One region of the Stenotrophomonas sp. FW305-C-20-S1 genome, then DNA from elsewhere that is predicted to be linked to it. Evidence: predicted binding sites of a transcription regulator. Region 1 holds the regulator's gene; the other holds the start of a gene.
The links. The regulator FliA, encoded in region 1, starts transcription of late flagellar genes. The targets are predictions, from matches to a motif close to TAAAGTTTNNCNNNCNNNGGCCGATAA.
Positions count from the first base shown of each region.

Region 1 (9,721 bases):
GTCGTCGGTGATCAGGTCGCCGCCGCCCGCACCCGGCGTCGCGGCCGCAGGCGCGGCAGCGCCGCCGCCATGCACGTCGAACTGGGCGACCAGTTCGGGCGGGGCAAAGCCCGGCTCGGTGCCCGAAGACACCGCGTCAAGCATCGATTGCAGGTAGTCCAGTGACTGCTGGGCGGCATCGAAGTGATGCGCCTGCAGGACGGCCTGGCCGGCGCGTGCGGCGCCCAGCGCTTCCTCGGCGGCGTGGCACAGCTCGACCATTGCGGTGATGCCGAGGAAACCTGCGCCGCCCTTCAGCGTGTGGTAGCCACGGAACACCGCGTTGAGCTGTTCATTGTCCTGCGGTGCCTGTTCCAGCGACACCAGCTGTTCGCCGAGGCGATCCAGGATCTCCTGGGCCTCGATGATGAAATCGGCAGTGATGTCGTCGGCTACTGCGCCCATGGTTACAGCCCCAGATCCGACAACAGGTCGTCGGCGTCGTTCTGCGAGACCGCATGGCGGTCCAGTCCCTTCAGTGCCGGCCCAGCCAGTTCCGGATCGGTGCGATGCTGTTCCGGCGGCAGACCGAGCGCGCCGAAGCCTTCGTGCACGCGGCGGACGATGCCCACCACGCGACGGATGATCTGCCCGGTCAGGTCCTGGTAGCTCTGGGTCAGGGCGATCTCGGTGAGGTTGTGGCGGATGCGGTCGAGCTGCAGGTCCTGGCCCGGCTGCAGGCCGTCGGCGCGCAGCTGTTCGGTCAGGCTGCGGCACTCTTCGGCCAGGTCCAGGGTGCGGTGGGTGGCCTGTTCGGTCATCGCCACCACGTGGTCCAGGCGCGCGCAGGCATCGTCCAGCTCGCCGGCTTCATCGGGCACGGTCGGCAGTTCGCCCAGCGCCTGGCCCAGCTCGCGGGCCAGCCGCGAAAGGCCGCTCATCATCGGCTGGGTGCGCAGCGCGACCAGGCCGTCGATGCGCTGGCGCCATGCCGCCTCGTCGCCGGATTCCAGTGCATCCAGGGCTTCCTGCAGGCGCAGGGCGAGGGCGCTCTTGTCGACCGTGGTATCCATCAAGCGCTGGCCGCCAGGCGTTCGAAGATCTTGCCGAGCTTCTCTTCCAGCGTCTGTGCGGTGAACGGCTTGATGATGTAACCGTTCACGCCGTTCTGCGCCGCTTCGATGATCTGCTCGCGCTTGGCTTCGGCAGTCACCATCAGCACCGGCAGGGTCTTCAGCTTGGCATCGGCACGGATGGCCTTGAGCAGTTCGATGCCGGTCATCACCGGCATGTTCCAGTCGGTGACCACGAAGTCGAACGGCTGGCTCTGCAGCAGCGACAGCGCGGCATGCCCGTCCTCGGCTTCGGCGGTATTGGTGAAGCCCAGATCGCCCAGCAGGTTCTTGACGATACGACGCATGGTCGAGAAGTCGTCGACGATCAGGATGCGCATGTTCTTGTTCAAAGCAGAGTTCCTTTGTTGATCAGCTCTCGAGGCCGGCGTCGGCCGCCTCGAAAATCTTCAGTCGGCCACGCAGGCGCAGGACCGCCTGGCCGTGGATCTGGCAGACCCGCGACTCGCTCACGCCGAGCACTGCGCCGATCTCTTTCAGGTTCAGTTCCTGCTCGTAGTAGAGCGACAGCACCAGCTGTTCGCGCTCGGGCAGGTGGCCGATGGCATTGCCCAGCTCGCGGCCGAATTCACCGCGCTCCAGCACCTGCTGCGGGGTCGGGCCGCCCTGGGCGACGGTGTCCAGCTCGCCCTGGTCTTCAATGCGCGACTCCAGGCTCAGTACCTGGCCGCGCGAGGCGTCCTCCATCAGGCGCAGGTACTCGGGCAGCGGCATCTCCATCGCGGCGGCCACTTCGGTGGCACTGGCGGCGCGGCCGGTGCTCTGCTCCAGGCGGCGGATGGTGGCTGCAGCGTCACGTGCACGGCGGTGCACCGAACGCGGTACCCAGTCGCCACGACGGATCTCATCGATCATCGAACCGCGGATGCGGATCGAGGCGTAGGTCTCGAACGAGGCACCCTGGTCGGCGTCGTAGCTGCGCGAGGCTTCGATCAGGCCCATCATGCCGGCCTGGATCAGGTCGTCCACCTCAACGCTGGCCGGCAGGCGTGCGGCCAGATGGTGGGCGATGCGCCGCACCAGGTCCGAGTGCTGGGCGATGACCTCGTTGGCCGCCGTGCGCTGGACCTCTCTGTACTGGGCGGCGCCTTTCATGCTGCCACCCCGCGCTGCTTGATGATGCGTTCGAGGAAGAACTCGACGCCACCGCGCGGCTCGGTCGGTGCCTGCCAGCGGGCGGTGCGGCGGGCGATCTCGGTGATCGCCAGTGCCGACGGGCTGGACGGATAGGCCTTCACCACCGGCTGCTGGCGCTGCACCGACAGGCGCAGCCAGTCGTCCTGCGGCACGCAGCCGAGGTAGTTCAGCGAGACATCGGCGAGGAATTTCTCGCAGACGCGGGTCAGCTTCTCGTACAGCACGCGGCCTTCGTTGGGGTCGCGCACCATGTTGGCCACCACCTGGATGCGGTCCACGCCACGTTCGCGTGACAGCACCTTGATCAGCGCATAGGCGTCGGTGATCGAGGCCGGTTCATCACAGACCACCACCACGGTGTCCTGCGCGGCCTGGCAGAAGGTCAGCACGCCATCGGTGATGCCGGCGGCGGTGTCCACCACCATGATGTCCAGCTCGCGCTCCAGTTCGGAGAACACGTTGACCAGGCCGACATGCTCGGCCGGGGCCAGCTCGGCCATGTGCCGGCGGCCCGACGCAGCCGGTACCACCAGCACGCCGTTCGGGCCTTCGATGATCACGTCATCCAGGCTGCAGCGGCCAGCGACCAGGTCGGCCAGGGTGTTGGTGGGGCTCAGGCCCAGGATCACGTCGATGTTGGCCAGGCCCAGGTCGGCGTCCAGCAACAGGGTGCGTTTGCCCATTCCCGCAAGCGCCACGGCCAGGTTGGCCGATACGTTGGTCTTGCCGACGCCGCCCTTGCCGCCGGTCACGGCAATCGTGCGCACAGGGCCGAGCGGCTCGCTGCGGGTCGCCGTCAGCGGGAAGGTGGTGGTCAGCTTGGCGTACTCACGCGACGGCATGGTTCAACTCCGGGTTGCAGGGCATATCGGCCGCGCGGCGCAAATCTTCAAGGCGAAGTACAAGATTGGCTGCACTGGCCCGGTGCAGGTCGTCCGGGACGTCCTGGCCATCGGTCACCCAGGTGATCGGCAGCTTGTGGTCCACCGCCACCGACAGGGCGTTGCCGAAGCGGCCGGTCTCGTCCAGCTTGCTCAGCACCAGGCCCTGCAGGTTGGCCGCGCCGAAGCGGCGGACCACCTCGTCCATGTCGCCGAAGCTGGTGTTGGCCGGCAGTACCAGCAGGGTGCGGACCTGGCGGGCAGCGCGCAGCCACTGCAGCTGGGCGGCCAGCGCACGGTCGCGCGGGCCCAGGCCGGCGGTGTCGATCAGCACCAGCTTGTAGTCCTTCAGGCGTTCCAGCAGCTGGTCCAGGTCGGTGCCGCTGTTGGCCTCGTGCACGGCGATGCCGAGCTGGCGGCCGTAGCCGTACAGCTGTTCGCGGGCGCCGATGCGCATCGTATCGGTGGTGACCAGGGCGACGTCGCGGGCGGCATGGGCTTCGGCGAAGCGCGAGGCCAGCTTGGCGATGGTGGTGGTCTTGCCGGCGCCGGTCGGGCCGACCAGGGCGATCACACCGCCTTCCTCCATCGGATCGACCGGGGCGATCGGCAGCTTGCGCGAGATCAGCCCCAGCATCAGGCCGCGGCCGCGATGCGCTTCGGTTTCCAGCGGGATCTGCATGGCCACGTCGCGGGCGATGCCGGCATCGAAGCCGTACTCGTCCATCAGGTCCAGCGCGGTGGCACGCACCGGGCTGCCGCGCAGGCGCTCGTCGGTGAAGCGGTTCATCTCGCGCTCGATCACCTGGCGCATGCCGGCCACTTCCTGGCGCAGGTGGCGGATCTCGGCGTCATCGGCGATCAGGGTCAGCGCAGGTGCTGGCGCCAGCGTCGGCATCGGTGCCGGTGCAGCCTCGGTCGGCTGCACGGCAACCGGCGCGTGTGAGGCTTGGTCTTCGGGTGCCGTGGCGGCCTCGAGGGCAGCCGGCAACGGCGGCGGCGTCACTGCCGGCATCTGCGCGCTGTCTTCCAGCGGCGGGTCGATCTGGAAGCGGGCGCGGTTCACCGGCGCGGCTGCCGCAGGCGAGGGCGAGGGCGCCACGATGGCGTCGGCGAACGGGGCGAAGATCTGTTCCGGCAGCGTCGATTCATTGACGGCGGCGCGCGCCAGAGTGGCGGCAAAGCCGGTGCTGCCACGCGTCGGCACGATCTCGTCGGCGCTGTCCAGGGTGCGGCCGGTAGCGCCGACGGCGGCGCGGGCGAGGGCGGCGACGGCCGAGGTGGTGGCGGCCACCGGCTCCGGTGCCGGGGTGCCGCTGCGACGGCGGGTGACTGCGGCGATCACTGCGTCGGCGGCGCTGCGCGGCTTCGGCGCGGGCGGCGGTGCAACGTCGCGGCGCGACGCTTCCAGGGCGCGCTGCACGGCGCTCTCATCGTAGTTGGCGGCGGCCACGATCTCGATGCCTTCCTCGATCCGGCGGTTGGACAGGATCACGGCATCAGGACCATGTTCCTTGCGCACCAGGTTCATGGCCGAGCGCATGTCGGCGGCGACGAATCGTTTGATTTTCATGCTGTGGTCACGGGACGAAGTCGGCGGAGTGGCGGTCGGAGAACGCGGATGGTCGGTGGTCTGCACGGTTCGGGTTCCCCTTGGAATCTGTCTGTTGCGGGTGTTTGAAAGTGGTGTCTGTTTTCTGGCGCGTTGCAGGGCGGCGTCAGCTGATCGTTCCGACCAGCTTCAGGCGCTTGTCCTCCGGCACCTCGCTGTAGGCCAGGACCGACAGCGACGGAACGCTGTGGCGGACCAGGCGGGCCAGCGCGGCACGCACCGGGCCAGGTACCAGCACCACCGCGGGCTCGTTGCGGGCTTCCTGCTTGCTGACACATTCGGCCAGGCTCTGGTGCAGTCGCTCAGCGAGTCCGGGTTCCAGCGCGGCGCCGTTGCCCTGCGTGGACTCCTGCAAGACACGTTCCAATTGCGGGTTGAGGGTGAACACCGGCAGCTCCGCCGACATTCCGGCGATCTCCTGCACGATGAAGCGGCCCAGTGCGGTGCGCACGGCGGCGGTCAGCGTGGCCGGGTCCTGGCTGTGCGGGGCGTGTTCGACCAGTGCTTCGGCGATCTTGCGCAGCTGGCGGATCGGAATGCGCTCGACCAGCAGGTTCTGCAGCACGCGCACCACCGCCGACAGCGGCAGCGCCTTCGGCGTCAGATCTTCGACGAGCTTGGGCGCGCTCTTGGCCAGGTTGGCCAGCAGGTGCTGCACTTCCTCGTGGCCGAGCAGTTCCGGTGCGTGCTCGCGGATCAGGTGCGAAAGGTGGGTGGCCACCACCGTGGCCGGGTCGACCACGGTATAGCCCAGGGTTTCGGCCTGGGCGCGCTGGTGTGGCTGGATCCAGGTCGCGTCCAGTCCGAAGGCCGGGTCCTTGCCGGCGATGCCTTCCAGCGGACCGAGGGCACTGCCCGGGTCCAGCGCCAGTTCGCGGTCGGGATGGATCTCGGCAGTGGCCACCGGCACGCCATGCACCAGTACCCGGTAGCCGTTGGCCGGCAGTTCCAGGTTGTCGCGGATGTGGACCGAGGGAATCAGGAAGCCGACGTCCTGGGTCAGCTTGCGGCGCACGCCCTTGATGCGCGGCATCAGCTCGCCGCCCTGGTTGCTGTCCACCAGCGAAATCAATCGATAGCCCACTTCCAGGCCCAGCGGATCGACCGGGCGCAGCTCGTCCCAGCTCAGTTCCGCGGTGGGTGCGGGGCCAGCGGGGCGGCCCAGCGCGTTCAGTGCGTTGGCGTCGCCTGCAGCGGTGTCGGCCTGCGCCGGCACCAGGCCCTTGCGGTACACCTTCCAGGCGATGAAGCCGAGGATGGCCGCCAGCGTCAGGAAAGCGACGTTGGGCATGCCCGGCACCAGGCCGACCACGCCGAGGATGCCGGCGGTGATGGCCAGCGCACGGTACTGGCCAAACACCTGGCCGGTCATCGCCTGCGCCATGTCCTGCGAGCGCGAGGCACGGGTAACCAGCATCGCCACCGCGCTGGAGACCAGCAGCGCCGGCAGCTGCGCCACCAGGCCGTCACCGATCGACAGCAGGGTGTAGGTGGCGGCGGCATCGCCGAAGGGCATGCCATGCTGCAGCACGCCCACGGCCAGGCCGCCCAGCATGTTGATGAACAGGATCAGGATGCCGGCGATCGCATCGCCGCGGATGAACTTGCTGGCACCGTCCATCGCACCGTAGAAGTCGGCTTCCTCGCGTACTTCCTCGCGGCGCAGCTTGGCTTCCTCGCGCGTCAGCAAACCGGCGTTGAGGTCGGCGTCGATCGCCATCTGCTTGCCGGGCATGGCGTCGAGGATGAAGCGCGCGGTCACTTCCGAGACGCGGCCGGCGCCCTTGGTGATGACCACGAAATTGATGATGGTCAGGATCGCGAACACCACGATGCCGACAGCGTAGTTGCCGCCGATCACGAACTCACCGAATGCGGCGATCACCTTGCCGGCCGCTTCGTGGCCGTTCTGGCCGTTGAGCAGGATCACACGGGTGGAGGCCACGTTCAGCGCCAGCCGCAGCATGGTGGTGATCAGCAGCACGATCGGGAAGATGGTGAAGTCCAGCGGGCGCTTCACGTAGACCACCGCCAGCAGCACCATCAGCGAGATGGCGATGTTGAAGGTGAACAGCGCATCGAGCACCGGCGCGGCCAGCGGCACCACGACCATGGCCAGCAGGGCCAGCACGATCAGCGGCGCGCCAAGGCCCTGGCGGATCATTTCAAGCGCGCGGCGGGTACTGAAGCTGGATGCCTGGGCGCTCATGGACGGCCCCCGTTGCCGAACTCATCAACCTGGATGTGCGGCGTGGACGGCATCGGGCCGGTCCGCCAGCTGCGCAGCTGGTAGACGTAAGAGAGGACCTGGGCGACGGCTGAATACAGTCTCACGGGGATTTCCTTGCCGAGTTGGCCTTCCCGATACAAGGCGCGTGCCAAAGGCGGGGCAGAGACGATGGCGACCTTGTTGCCGTCGGCCACTTCACGGATGCGCAGGGCGGTTTCGTCCACGCCCAGGGCGACCACGGTGGGTGCGTTCATGGCCCCGCCTTCGTATTTCAGGGCCACCGCGTAGTGGGTGGGGTTGACCACCACCACGTCGGCAGTGGGGACCGCCTCCATCATCCGGCGGTTGGCCATCTGCTGCTGCAGCTGGCGGATGCGGCCCTTCACTTCCGGGCTGCCTTCGCTTTCCTTCATTTCCCGGCGCAGCTCCTCGCGGGTCATCTTCAGCTTGCGCATCCAGTTCCAGCGCTGGTACGGCGCGTCGATGGCGGCCAGCACCAGCATCGCCCCGGCGGTGGCCAGCAGCAGCCGCAGGGTGAAGCCCAGGCCGTCGCCGATGGCCGTTTCCAGCGGCTGGTGGATCAGCCCGCGCAGGGTGTTGAAGCTGGTCCAGACCACCATGCCGGCGGCGACGCCGACGAAGGCTACCCGCAGCAGCGACTTGATGAACTCGGCGATGGCTTCGGGGCCGTACAGGCGCTTGAGCCCGCTCATCGGGTTCATGCGGTTGATGTCGGGCATCATCGCCTTGGCCGACCAGCGCAGGCCGCCCATCACCACCGGCGCCAGGAAACTGGCCAGCAGGCAGACCAGCACCAGCGGGGCGATCACCCACATCAGCTGCAGCAGCAGGTCGCCGAAGTGGCCGAACAGCGCCTTCGGGTGCTGGCGCAGGCTCTGTTCGGGGCTGAGCGCATGGCGCATCCAGGCGCTGGCGCCGCTGGCCATCGAGCCGCTCATGGCCATCACCGCGATCACCCCGGCGCCGAACACGGCGGCCGTGCCCAGTTCACGCGAGCGCGGCAGGTTGCCCTGTTCGCGGGCGTCGCGCAGGCGTTTTTCTGTCGGTTGTTCGGTTTTTTCGCCGGCGGATTCGTTCTCGGACATCACAGGCACTGCAGCAGGGGATGCCGGGGTGCGTGCAAGAATCGTTCCGTTACGGGTGCATGTGCCAACTGAAGTGGGCGCCTGCCGGAGCAGGTGCCGGTAGCGCCGGGCCATGCCCGGCGAGCGGGCAGCCTGGATCATTGCATCAGCCGGGCATGGCCCGGCGCTACACCGGGGGCCGGTCCTGCGGGCCCTGCGCCAGTTCCACCCGTGGCCGCGGCAGGTCGTGCAGCTGCATGAAGCGGGCCGCGTCCACTGGCCGGCCCAGCAGGAAGCCCTGCAGGTAGTCGCAGCCGAGGCGCTCCAGGTAGGCGCGCTGCGCGGCGGTCTCCACGCCCTCGGCCACGATGTCCATGTCCAGCGCATGGCCCAGCGCAACGATGGCCGACACGATCACCACGTCTTCGGCGCTGTGTTCCAGGTCGCGCACGAATGCGTGGTCGATCTTGATTTCGGTGGCCGGCAGGCGCTTGAGGTACAGCAGGCTGGAGTAGCCGGTGCCGAAATCATCGATCGAGATGCCCACGCCCAGGGCGGAGAAACTCTGCAGCAGGCGCAGGCTGGTATCGGTATCGCGCATCACCGTACTTTCGGTGATCTCCAGCACCAGGTTGCGCGGGGCGATCGCGTAGCGCTCGATCACCTCGCGCACGTCCTGCAGCAGGTGCGGCGAACTGAACTGCACCGGTGACAGGTTCACCGACATCGTCCAGCTTTCATGGCCGGCATCGTGCCAGTGGCGCAGCTGCTGGCAGGCCTGGTCCAGCGCCCAGCGGCCGATCTCGTTGATCGCGCCACTGCGCTCGGCCAGGCGGATGAAGCGGTCCGGCGGAATCAGGCCCTGTTCCGGATGACGCCAGCGGATGAGCGCTTCGGCGCCAGCCACCTTCTGCGTAGCCACGCGGATCTTCGGCTGGTAATGCAGGAACAGCTGCTCGCTGCCGATCGCGCGGCGCAGGTCGGCCAGCAGGCGGAACTGCTGCTCGGCGCTGTCGTTCATCCAGTCGGCGAACAGCACGAACGCATTGCGGCCCGACTCCTTGGCCTGGTACATCGCGGCATCGGCGAAGGCCATCAGCTGGCGTTCGCTGGCGGCATGGTCGGGGCAGATCGCGATGCCGATGCTGGCGCTCACCTGCAGCTCGTGGTCCGGCAGCAGCGGGCCGCTGCCCACCGCCTGCAGGATGCGCCGGGCCAGGGTCGGCAGGTCCTCGTCCTGTTCGATGCGCACCACCAGCACGAATTCGTCGCCGCCCAGCCGTGCCAGCATGTCGTGCGGCCGCAGCAGCTGGCGGGTGCGTTCTGCCACGGCCACCAGCAGCGCATCGCCGGCCTGGTGGCCATAGGCATCGTTGACCTGCTTGAAGCCATCCAGATCCATGAACATCACCGCGAAGCGGCTGCCGCCCTGTTCGGCCTCGGCCAGGGCCTGCAGGATGCGCCGCTGCAGCAGCAGCCGGTTCGGCAGGCGGGTGAGCGGGTCGTGCAGCGCGGCCTGGGTCAGTTCCTGCTGGGCGTCGGTCAAGGAGGTGCTGAGCAGCGAATTGCGCAGGCGCAACAGCTGCGCCTCCACCCGCTGGTCCAGCCAGGACACCACCAGCACCACCGCCAGGATCGCCACGGTCAGCACCACCACCAGCATC
Region 1 covers NZ_JBYTEK010000006.1:134,643-144,363, forward strand. Annotated here, with positions in the region: gene AC3WTC_RS05150 (chemotaxis protein CheA) at 1-444, opposite strand, end outside; gene AC3WTC_RS05155 (protein phosphatase CheZ) at 447-1,052, opposite strand; gene cheY (chemotaxis response regulator CheY) at 1,052-1,444, opposite strand; gene AC3WTC_RS05165 (RNA polymerase sigma factor FliA) at 1,464-2,207, opposite strand; gene AC3WTC_RS05170 (MinD/ParA family ATP-binding protein) at 2,204-3,091, opposite strand; gene flhF (flagellar biosynthesis GTPase FlhF) at 3,078-4,703, opposite strand; gene flhA (flagellar biosynthesis protein FlhA) at 4,849-6,951, opposite strand; gene flhB (flagellar biosynthesis protein FlhB) at 6,948-8,078, opposite strand; gene AC3WTC_RS05190 (putative bifunctional diguanylate cyclase/phosphodiesterase) at 8,245-9,721, opposite strand, start outside.

Region 2 (9,721 bases), on a different contig from region 1:
CCTGCAGATCGCCGAGGTTGGCCTCGAAGGTGGACAGCAGGCGATTGATGCTGGTCGACAGCGTGCGCACGAAGCCTTGCTTGCCCTCCAGTACGATGCGCCCCTGCAGCTCGCCATGCGCCGCCGCGTCGACCAGTGCCGCCACTTCGGTTTCCAGCAGTGTCTCCAGCGCGCGGCTGCGCCATTCCACTGCCACGCCGAGGAAGTGGTCGTCCTCGACGATGGCGTTGGCGATCAGCTGGTAGCGGGTGCCGGCGTGGCCGATCTCGCGCTCTTCGCGCTGACGGACACCAATCAGCCCCGCCAGTACCGGGTGCAGGCGGACCGCGTCGCTGCCAAGCAACGTCTCTGCAGGAAGATCCAGCAGCTGCAGCAGCGCTGGATTGGCGTAGGCCACCTGCCCTTCCGCGTCGACCACCATCAAGCCGGTCTGCGCGCTGTCCAGCGCCTGCCGCACGCGCGTATTGCCGCGCGCAACCGCGCGCTCGGTTTCGATCCGCGCACGCAGGCGTTGCTGCATGTCGACCAGGCACTGCGCAAGTTGGCCGATCTCATCGTTGGCGTTGTGCACGCGCAGCGTGGTGTCGAGCCGATCATCGGCGATATCGCCAGCGAAACGCAGGGTGTCCTGGATCGGTCGACGCACCGCGCGGACGACCAGCACCAGGCTGGTGATCAGTACACCGGCCACCAGCAGCAGAGTGGTCACGAACAGCACGCTGGCCATCCGTGCGCCCGACTGCTGACGAAGCTGCGCTTGGGCCAGTCCCGCAGTCTGTGCCTGCTGGAATGCGGCCAGTGCCGGGCCCACGGCTGCCGCCGTCTCGAGCAGCGACTGTGCTTCCACGTCCAGGCCGACACGCGCGGCGGCATAGCCCAGCAGCGCGGCCTGGTAGGCCTCCATGCCCGTGCGCACCTGCTCCTGCACCTCGGCTGGCAGGCCCGCCAATGCCAGATCGAAGGGCAGCTTTTCTTCGCTGGCACGATCGGCGTGGGTGGAATCGCCGTCGAGCAGCAGCAGCGCTTCCTGGCGCCGCATCCGCTGCACATGCAGGGAAAGCGCAGGGCGCTCCAGCGCGTCCACCTGTGCCTGCAGTGCGTCGGCGGACTGCTGCAGCTGCGCGGCCAGGCCTGCGTCGCCGCGCCCCATCTCATCCACCCGCTCGAACAACGCGGCGATGCCCTGTGAGAATGCGTCGACGGCTTCAGTCATCGCCTGCAGCACCTTGCGCCGACCCGCATCCATCGGCATTGCACGCAACGCCTGCAGATCCTGCTTCAACATCCGTTGCGTGGCCAGCAACTGGCTGCGGTCGGCATCGTCGAAACTTCGCGCATACTGGGTCTGCAGGCGCCGGGCCTCGGCCACCCGCGCTGCCAGCGAAGCGACGCGGTCACTGCCGTGCTGGTAGCTGGCCTGATCGCGCGCCGCCTGCTTGCTCGCATGGCTGGTCCAGGCATGGACGGCGGCAATGGCCACCAGGCCCAGGCTGCAGACCAGCAGGGTCGCCTTGAGCTTGTCGGCGACGCTCAGCCGATGGGGCTGCAACCAGCGCAGCAGGCCAGGGAAACGGGAACGCAACCCGGCAACGCGGCTACGCAGGGACCGAAGGTGGGGAACGACGGCCGACATGACAGACTCCAGGCGGAAGGACGCACCTGTATCGACTGGTTGCAGCAGAACTTTAGCCCCGGATTGATTCCTGCCACGAGCGGCGGGCAGTTGTCGCTGTTGTACCGGCCGCAGACGACCGGGGGATGACACCGGCGGGATGCGCTTGACCTCAACCCCGGTTGCGGTATCACAGTGGAGCCCCCCGCCCGTGATGCCTGCCATGCCCATCGACGTCCCCCGCTACCTGCAGCGCCTGCAGCTGGATGCCCCGCCCCCGCTCACCCTGGCCGGGCTGACCCTGCTGCAGCAGCGCCACAACGCCCTGCTGCCGTTCGAGACCCTGACCAGCCTGCTGCGCGACGCGGTGGCAATCGACCTGGACAGCGTCCAGCACAAGCTGCTGCACGCGCAGCGAGGCGGTTACTGCTTCGAACTCAATGGCGCGTTCCTGGCGCTGCTGCAGGCCTTGGGCTTCGATGCGCAGCCACTGAGCGCACGGGTGCTGCTGTCGGCCACCGATGGCGAGCTGACTGCGCGTACGCATCTGCTCCTGCGGGTGCGTCTGCAGGAAGAGGATTGGCTGGTCGATACCGGCTTCGGCAGCCTGACCCCGACCGTACCGCTGCGCCTGCACGAGACCGCAGTGCAGGACACACCGCACGAGCGTTACCGCGTGCAGACGCTGGATGATGGCGACTTCATGCTCGCCGCCGAGGCGGGGGATGGCTGGCGGGCGCTGTACCGCTTCGACCTGCAGCCACCGGCGCCGATCGACAACGAGGTAGGCAACTGGTACGTGTGCACGCATCCGCAGTCGAGCTTTCCCGGCCAGCTGCGTGCATCACTGACCGGGCCGGATTGGCGACGCACCATCGGCAGCGGCAACTACAGCGAATACCGCCTGGGCCAGGCGCCGGCCAAGCGCCCGTTGCGGGATGTGCAGGACGTGCGCGAGGTGCTGCAGCAGGGCTTCGGCATGCGCCTCCCCGACGATCCGCGGTTGGATCCGGCCATCGCCGACTGGCTGCAGCGATCACGGGCCACGTCCGTGTAGCGCCGCGCCATGCTCGGCTGCCGTCCTTGCGGCTATGGGTTGACGGGTGCCTGCAGAGCAATCCGGTTGCCCTCGCTGTCGCGGATCTCGGCCACCCGCCAACCACCCGCCACGGCCGGGCCAAAGCACAGCACCGCGCCGGCCTGCAGGGCACGCTGCAGGCTCCGATCCAGATCGTCCACGCCCAGGTAGATGCGCGGGCCCTGCTCCGACGGCACGTAGTCGGCGCCGTGCACCAGCGCCATGCTGGCACCTGCGGCGTCGTCGTTGAACGACAGGTAGGCCATCCGGCAGTCATGCAGGTCGATCGGCGCTTCGATGCGCACCTGCAGCCAGTGCTCGTAGAACATCACGGCGCGTTCGAGATCGGCGACCGGAACTTCAACATGCAGGATGGGATTCATGGTGATCGTGCTCGGCGTGCAGGTGGATGAAAGGCAGCATCGCAGCCCTGTGCACTGCACGATACGGCCCCGACTGGCATGCTGGACAGCCTGCCACCGTACTGGAAGCGCCCATGTCCCTGGCCGATCACCGTCATGCCCTGGCCCCGTTGGGCCACCTGCGCGTTGCCATCAACCTGGGCAACCCGGTGCTGGCCCAGGGCAACGCCAATTCACCACATGGGCCGTCGGTGGAACTGGCCACCGCGCTGGCACAGCGGCTGGGTGTGCAGGCACGCTTCAGTTGCCACGACGCGGCCGCATCGGTGGTTGCAGCGGCGAGCGACGATGCATGGGATCTGGCCTTCCTGGCGGTGGACCCGGCACGTGCCGACCGCATTGCCTTCAGCGCGCCGTATGTGGAGATCGAAGGCACCTATCTGGTGCGCGATGACAGTCCAGCGCAACGGGTTGCAGACCTTGATCGCAACGGGCTGCGTATCGCGGTGGGACGCGGCGCCGCCTACGATCTGTTCCTCAGCCGTGAGCTGCGGCACGCGACGATTGAACGTGCCGACACCTCGGCCGCTGCCATCACCCTGTTCGACCAGCAGCGGCTGGATGCAGCGGCCGGCGTACGCCAGCCCCTGCTGGCCTGGGCGCAGGCACATCCCGGCCATCGCGTGCTGGCCGATCGCTTCGCCGTCATCCAGCAGGCGGTCGCCGCGCCCATCTCTCGACCCGTAGCGGCGTTGCAGGCGCTGTTCGCGGAAGTGCAGGCGATCAAGGCCGGGCCGCTGCTGGGCGAGGCGTTCGCGCGTGCCGGGCAGGCAGTCACGCTATTGCGGTGACGCTCACTCCATGGCGTCACGCCTGCCCGCGTGGCGCTACCCCGCGTCTGCGGCCTGCATGTGCCGCACGTGCTCGGCCGCCTGGGCGTGCAACCATTCGCGGAAGGCCAGGAAACCACGGTGCCGCACCGAGCGCTGCGGATACACCAGCCAATGCGGCCATGCGGTTTTCAGGCGCCGGTCCGACAGCGCAACCAACTGGCCGGAATCCAGCAGCAGCCGCGCCCGCGTCACCCGTCCCAGCGCAACACCGACGCCATCCAGTGCGGCGCGATGGTGGGCTTCGGAATCATCCAGCACCGCCACGTACCGCGCCGGCGGGCGCTGCCCGGTCAGCGCGAACCATGCGCCCCACGCGCCGTCGGGGTCTCCCAGCAGCGGCCACTGTGCCAACGGCAGGTGGCCGATGCCGCCCATGCGCTCGATCAGTGCCGGGCTGGCCATGGGCAGCAGCCATTCGTCGAACAACGGTTCCACCACCAGCCCCGGCCATTGTCCGCTGCCCAGCCGCAGCGCTGCGTCGAACTGCAGCTGCCGGTCGAAGTCGATCAGTCGCTCGCTCGACTGCAGATTGATTTCGATCTGCGGATGCGCTGCCACGAAGTTGCCCAGGCGTGGCACCAGCCAGGCGCTGGCCATCGACGGCACGGCGCTGAGGGTGAGCACATGCTCCGGTCGCGCGGCGTAGGGCTGGAAGGCTTCGTTGATCGCATCCAGATGAGGGCCCACCTGATCCAGCAGGCGCTGCCCTTCCAGGGTCAAGGCCACACCGCGTGCCTGCCGTATCAACAGCGGCTGGCCCAGGCGTTCCTCAAGCTGGCGCATCTGATGGCTGAGCGCACTGACCGTCAAGTTCATCGACGCGGCGGCGCGGGACAGGTTGCCCAGGCGTGCGGCAGCGACGAAGCCCTGCAGGGCATGCAGCGGTGGGCGGGACATAAGCCTTGAATTCCTCTCAAGTCGACCTTGCGGAAATGTCGCTTTTTGCACCGACATGCTGCCCGTATCGTGCATTCCACTCAAGTGGAGGCACGATCATGAACATCTTCAGCGGTCTGTTGTTCCTGCAGGGCCACGTGACCAACGTTGCCCTGGCCCAACGCCTGGCCAGTCCCGTTCCCGCAGCGCCCGATGCACGCCGGGCACCCCGTCCGGGCAACACCCCGGCCGCCCCGGGCAGTGTCACCACCCGTGCTGCAGGTGCTCGGGCAACCACGGCTGCGGATCGATAGCGAGCGCGCGATACGCATCGATGGCGTCGCGCAGTGCGGCCACGCCGACGGGCGAACGCAGGCTTTCCTCTTCCGGCACCTGCACTGCGGCCCAGTCATGCAGCCGGTCCAGGCGCTGGACCATCGCAGCCCGCAGCCACAGCCGCAGCGGATAGGTGTGATAGCCCTGCCGCGCCAGCGCTTGCACAGCCTCGGCCAATGCAGCGTTGGCCCCGCGCACCCATTCGGTGTGCCCACCGGCCTTGTCCTGCACCGTCATCGGTGCCGGCGCACGATGCAGCTTGAAGGGCCGGCGCAACTGCAGTTCTAGGTCACGCGCATCCCGCTCTGATTCCGCCTCGACCAGCGCGCCTGCTTCCAGATCGAAGAACTCGAACCAGCGCCGATGCAGCGCACTGATCCGGCCCAGCGGATCGCGCGAGAAGCCGATCTTCGCGTAGTCCTCCCAGGCACAGGGAAAGACGTAGGCGAACACGCGGCCATCGATGCGGATGTCGGAATCCATGACCACAGGATCGCGTGGCGGGTATTCGCAGGATGTGCAGGCAATGCCCACGGCATGCGTACTTCCGGCTACGCTTGCGCAATCATGTCTTCATCGCACGCCCCTCGCACGCCCATGTCATCGATCACGATCGATGCCGTCTCGCTCGACATCCTGCAGCAGCAGCACGCGGATCTGCGACGACCACCGGCCTCGCTGACCAAGCTGATGACCGCCTACACCGCGTATGACCTGCTCGCGCAGTCGGGCGGTTCGTGGTCGGACATGATCACCATCGATCCGCGCGACGTGCACGAGGTGGCCGACGATGAAACACGGATGGGCCTGGTGCCCGGCGAAAGCATCGTCCTCGGCAGACTGCTGGAGGGCCTGATGGTGGTCTCCGGCAACGATGCCGCGCTCGCCCTGGCCCGTCACCTGGCCGGATCGCAGGCGGCGTTCGCGCAGCACATGAACGATCACGCGCGAGCGCTGGGCCTGCACGATACGCACTTCATTTCCGTGTCCGGCATCACTACCCCGGGGCATCTGTCGACCGCACGCGACATGGCGATATTGGCCGCGCACGTGCTTGGACGCTACCCCGATCTGCTGGAAATCACGGCACAGCGCAGCTTCGTGCACCGCACCCTGCACAAGGCCAACCAGAACGCGCTGCTGGGCGAAGACGGCGTGGATGGTTTGAAGACCGGTTACACACAGGCTGCAGGCTTCTGCCTGGCAGCCACCGCCCGTCGCAGGTGCGCTGGGCACGCGCTGCCACTGCGCCTGATCACCGTGGTGCTGGGTGCTGATTCCCGTGCGTCGCGCGATGAGCAGGTGCGTGCGCAGCTTGATGCAGGCTTCGCCAGCGCCGGAAGCGCCGGAATGGCCGACGTCCAACGCGCGTGACCGGCAGGCAGGGCAGACACCACGGGCAATGCGCTCTATAGTCCAGCGCCCGAAGGAGTACCCCCACCGATGGATCGACGCCTGTTGTGCTGGATGCTTGCGCTGTCCTGCATGTTCGCCGCTGCAATCACCCATGCCGGCGAACTCAGCCCTGCCGAGACCGAGGCGCTGCAGCAGGATGTGCGTTCTCTGCTCTCCACCTTCGCGCGTGGCGATACCGAGGCCATGATCGAGCGAACGCATCCGAGCGTGAAGCGTTTTGCCGGCGGCGACGCGGCGTATGCGAAGGCCACGCGCGATGCGATGAAGGCACTCGGCGACATGGGCCTGAAGGTCATCAGCGATGATGTCGGCGAACCGACCCGCACCTACGCTGCCGGCGACGAAGAGGTCTGCTTCGTGCCGCGGACCACGGTATTCACCACCGACGCACAGACAGTGAAAAGCCTCACCTTCATGGTCGCCATCCGGCAGGTCGGTGGTACGCAGTGGCGCTACATCGATGGTGCCGCCATGCAGGCAATGCCGGAGCTGCTGCGACAGCTGTTGCCGGACCTGCCGCGTGACGTGCCACTGCCATCAGTCAGCGTCGAGCAACGCTAGGCCGCTTCGCCCACACGATTCAGCTGCCACGCTTGACGATGGCGACGATCACGCGCTCCAGCTCGGCCTCGGCGGCCGTGTGTTCCACCGCCCCGGCCGCAACCGCTTCAGACAGGGTTTCGGCGGCACCGAGAATGGCCCACAGCCCGGTAGCCGGCACGGCCTCACCCGCTGCGAACGGGCCGAGCCACTGCGCGCACTTGTCGATGAAATCCTGCTGATAGCAACGGCGTACCGCACGCAGTTCCGGTGATCCGGCCAGCGCGGCGAGAATGTCCTGGATCTCGCTGCCCTGCGACAGCACGCAATCGATGTAGCCCGAGGCGATGGCATGCGCGCGATCCTTCAACCGGGCCTTCGCACTGCCGATGCGCTCATCGAAGACCACGGTCTGCTTGTGGTCATAATCGGCATACAGCGCGGCCAGCAGACCGTTGCGTGTTTCGAAGTGGTCGTAGGCCAGCGGCTTGGTGACACCGGCCGCCTCGGCCAGGCGGGCCAGGGTCAGCGCATCGGTGCCCTCTTCGCCAACCAGCGCCCACGCCACGTCCAGCAGCTGCCGGGCGCGCTGTTCACGGGTCAGGCGGCGACGGGGCTCGGGCGCGGCAGGTCTGGAAGGCAAGGGAGATCGTCAGGGCGCGGGGGTTCCGATCTTACGTCCGATGTCCACTGCCGTCTGCAGATGCGCTTCGGCCATGCCGCTGTCGGCGTCCAGCAGCAGCGTGGAGGACAGCACCGGCGCCCCGCAGTAGTCGAAGATCCCCTGGTCGATCTGGGTCTTCATCGCCGCGCCATAGCCTCGCCGGTCGATCATCTGCTGGCCCGCGCCGCCCAGCCCGACCAGATGCACCTGCAGCCGCTGCAGCTTTTTTTCCACCTTGCCGTCGGCACCTTCGTCATAGGCCCAGCCCTGGGTGAAGACGCGGTCGATCCATCCCTTCAGCAGCGCCGGGAACGACCACCAGTAGAGCGGGTAGACCAGCACCAGCGCATCGGCCGCATCCAGCCGGGCGTGCTCGGCGGCGACATCGGCCGGCAGCGTCGTGGTCCTGCGGAAGAACGCGTGGTCCTGGGCGCTGAAACGTGGATCGAAGCCTTCGGCCATCAGATCCACCGAGGTGACCGTATTGCCGGCATCGGCATTGACGATGGCCTCACCGATCCGTGCAGCGACGGCGTGGGTGAGCGAGGCCGGTTCAGGATGTGCAACGACAATTTGGGTATGCATGGTGGGGCTCTGCTGTTCACTAGTTACCAATGGTAACTACGATTGCAGCCAGCACCAGCACCATCGGTGGAATGCTGTTGCGCGCTGCGGTCGCTGTTGTGCACATCACAGCCACACCGGGCTGCCACGGCCTTGATGCCGGTAAGCGGATGCTTGCCGGACCAACGCAGCATTCGCACGACAACACACCATGCAGAGCAACAACGAACGACCCGCACCGCTTCCCCGCCTGCTCCTTGTGGAAGACCAGCTCGATCTGGCTGATCTGATGGAACAGGCCCTGACCGACGAAGGCAACGAAATCTCCCACGCCAACAGCGTCTTCGAGGCATTGGGCATGCTCGACAGTGGCCACTTCGATGGCGCCGTGCTGGACGTGGAACTTCGTGATGGCGTGGTATTCCCTGTAGCCGATCGGCTGCTCGAACTGGGCATCCCCTACCTTTTCGCTTCAGCGGTATACGACCAGCTGGTGCCGGTCCGGCATCGGCGCGCGCCCTTCCTGGCCAAACCGTTCCATGTGCAGGGCCTGCAGCGCGCGGTGCGCGAAGCGCTCGGCAGGACGGCCGCCCCGCCGACGCCGCCGCACTAGCCTGCACGCACCTACGGCTTGAACAACCCGTTGAGCTCGGCACCGGACGGGGTGGCCGGCAGCGCATCGAATGATCCACTGGCAAGCAACTGCCGGGAGGCGTCGAGAAAGCCGGACCACGCGCTACGGGCCAGCGCACCGCCGACACTGACCCGGCGCACGCCCAGACTGGCGGCCTGCTGCAGCGTCATCACGCCGGGCGCACCGATCAGCAGGTTGACCGGTTTGCCAGCAGCAGCCTCCACCACGGCGCGGATCTGCTCTGCGGTCCGGATGCCGGGCGCATACAGACAGTCGGCACCCGCCTGCGCATAGGCGCGGATGCGAGCCAATGTATCGTCCAGATCGGGTCGCCCGACGAAGAAGTTCTCCGCGCGCCCCACCAGCATCACGTCGTGCCCGCTTTCATCAATGGCACGGCGCGCGGCCTGCAGCCGGGCCACGCTGTCTTCGATGCTGCGCAGCGGATGGTCCGCATCGCCGCTGGAATCTTCGATCGACAGGCCAGCCACACCGGTAGCGATCGCCATCGACACGCTCTCGTGCACCGCCTCCGGGCTGCGGCCAAAACCATCTTCGAAGTCGGCGTTCACCGGTAGATCGGTCGCCGCCACCATCGCCTGCAGATGAGCGAGGATCTCGCTGCGCCCCATCGCCCCGTCAGGCTGCCCGTGGGCCCAGGCATGGCCGGAACTGGTGGTAGCCAGTGCCTGGGCACCCAGCCGCGCCAGCGCCACCGCACTGCCCACGTCCCATGGATTGGGCAG
Region 2 covers NZ_JBYTEK010000054.1:3,813-13,533, forward strand. Annotated here, with positions in the region: gene AC3WTC_RS19220 (methyl-accepting chemotaxis protein) at 1-1,633, opposite strand, end outside; gene AC3WTC_RS19225 (arylamine N-acetyltransferase family protein) at 1,836-2,669, shown strand; gene AC3WTC_RS19230 (VOC family protein) at 2,702-3,073, opposite strand; gene AC3WTC_RS19235 (transporter substrate-binding domain-containing protein) at 3,187-3,903, shown strand; gene AC3WTC_RS19240 (LysR substrate-binding domain-containing protein) at 3,940-4,842, opposite strand; gene AC3WTC_RS19245 (GIY-YIG nuclease family protein) at 5,086-5,640, opposite strand; gene AC3WTC_RS19250 (D-alanyl-D-alanine carboxypeptidase family protein) at 5,755-6,531, shown strand; gene AC3WTC_RS19255 (hypothetical protein) at 6,601-7,134, shown strand; gene AC3WTC_RS19260 (TetR/AcrR family transcriptional regulator) at 7,154-7,717, opposite strand; gene AC3WTC_RS19265 (NAD(P)H-dependent oxidoreductase) at 7,766-8,362, opposite strand; gene AC3WTC_RS19270 (response regulator) at 8,553-8,954, shown strand; gene AC3WTC_RS19275 (isocitrate lyase/PEP mutase family protein) at 8,966-9,721, opposite strand, start outside.
Region 2: AC3WTC_RS19220 (methyl-accepting chemotaxis protein) is a predicted target of FliA. The motif match lies at 1,662-1,688, and genes of this name have one in related genera.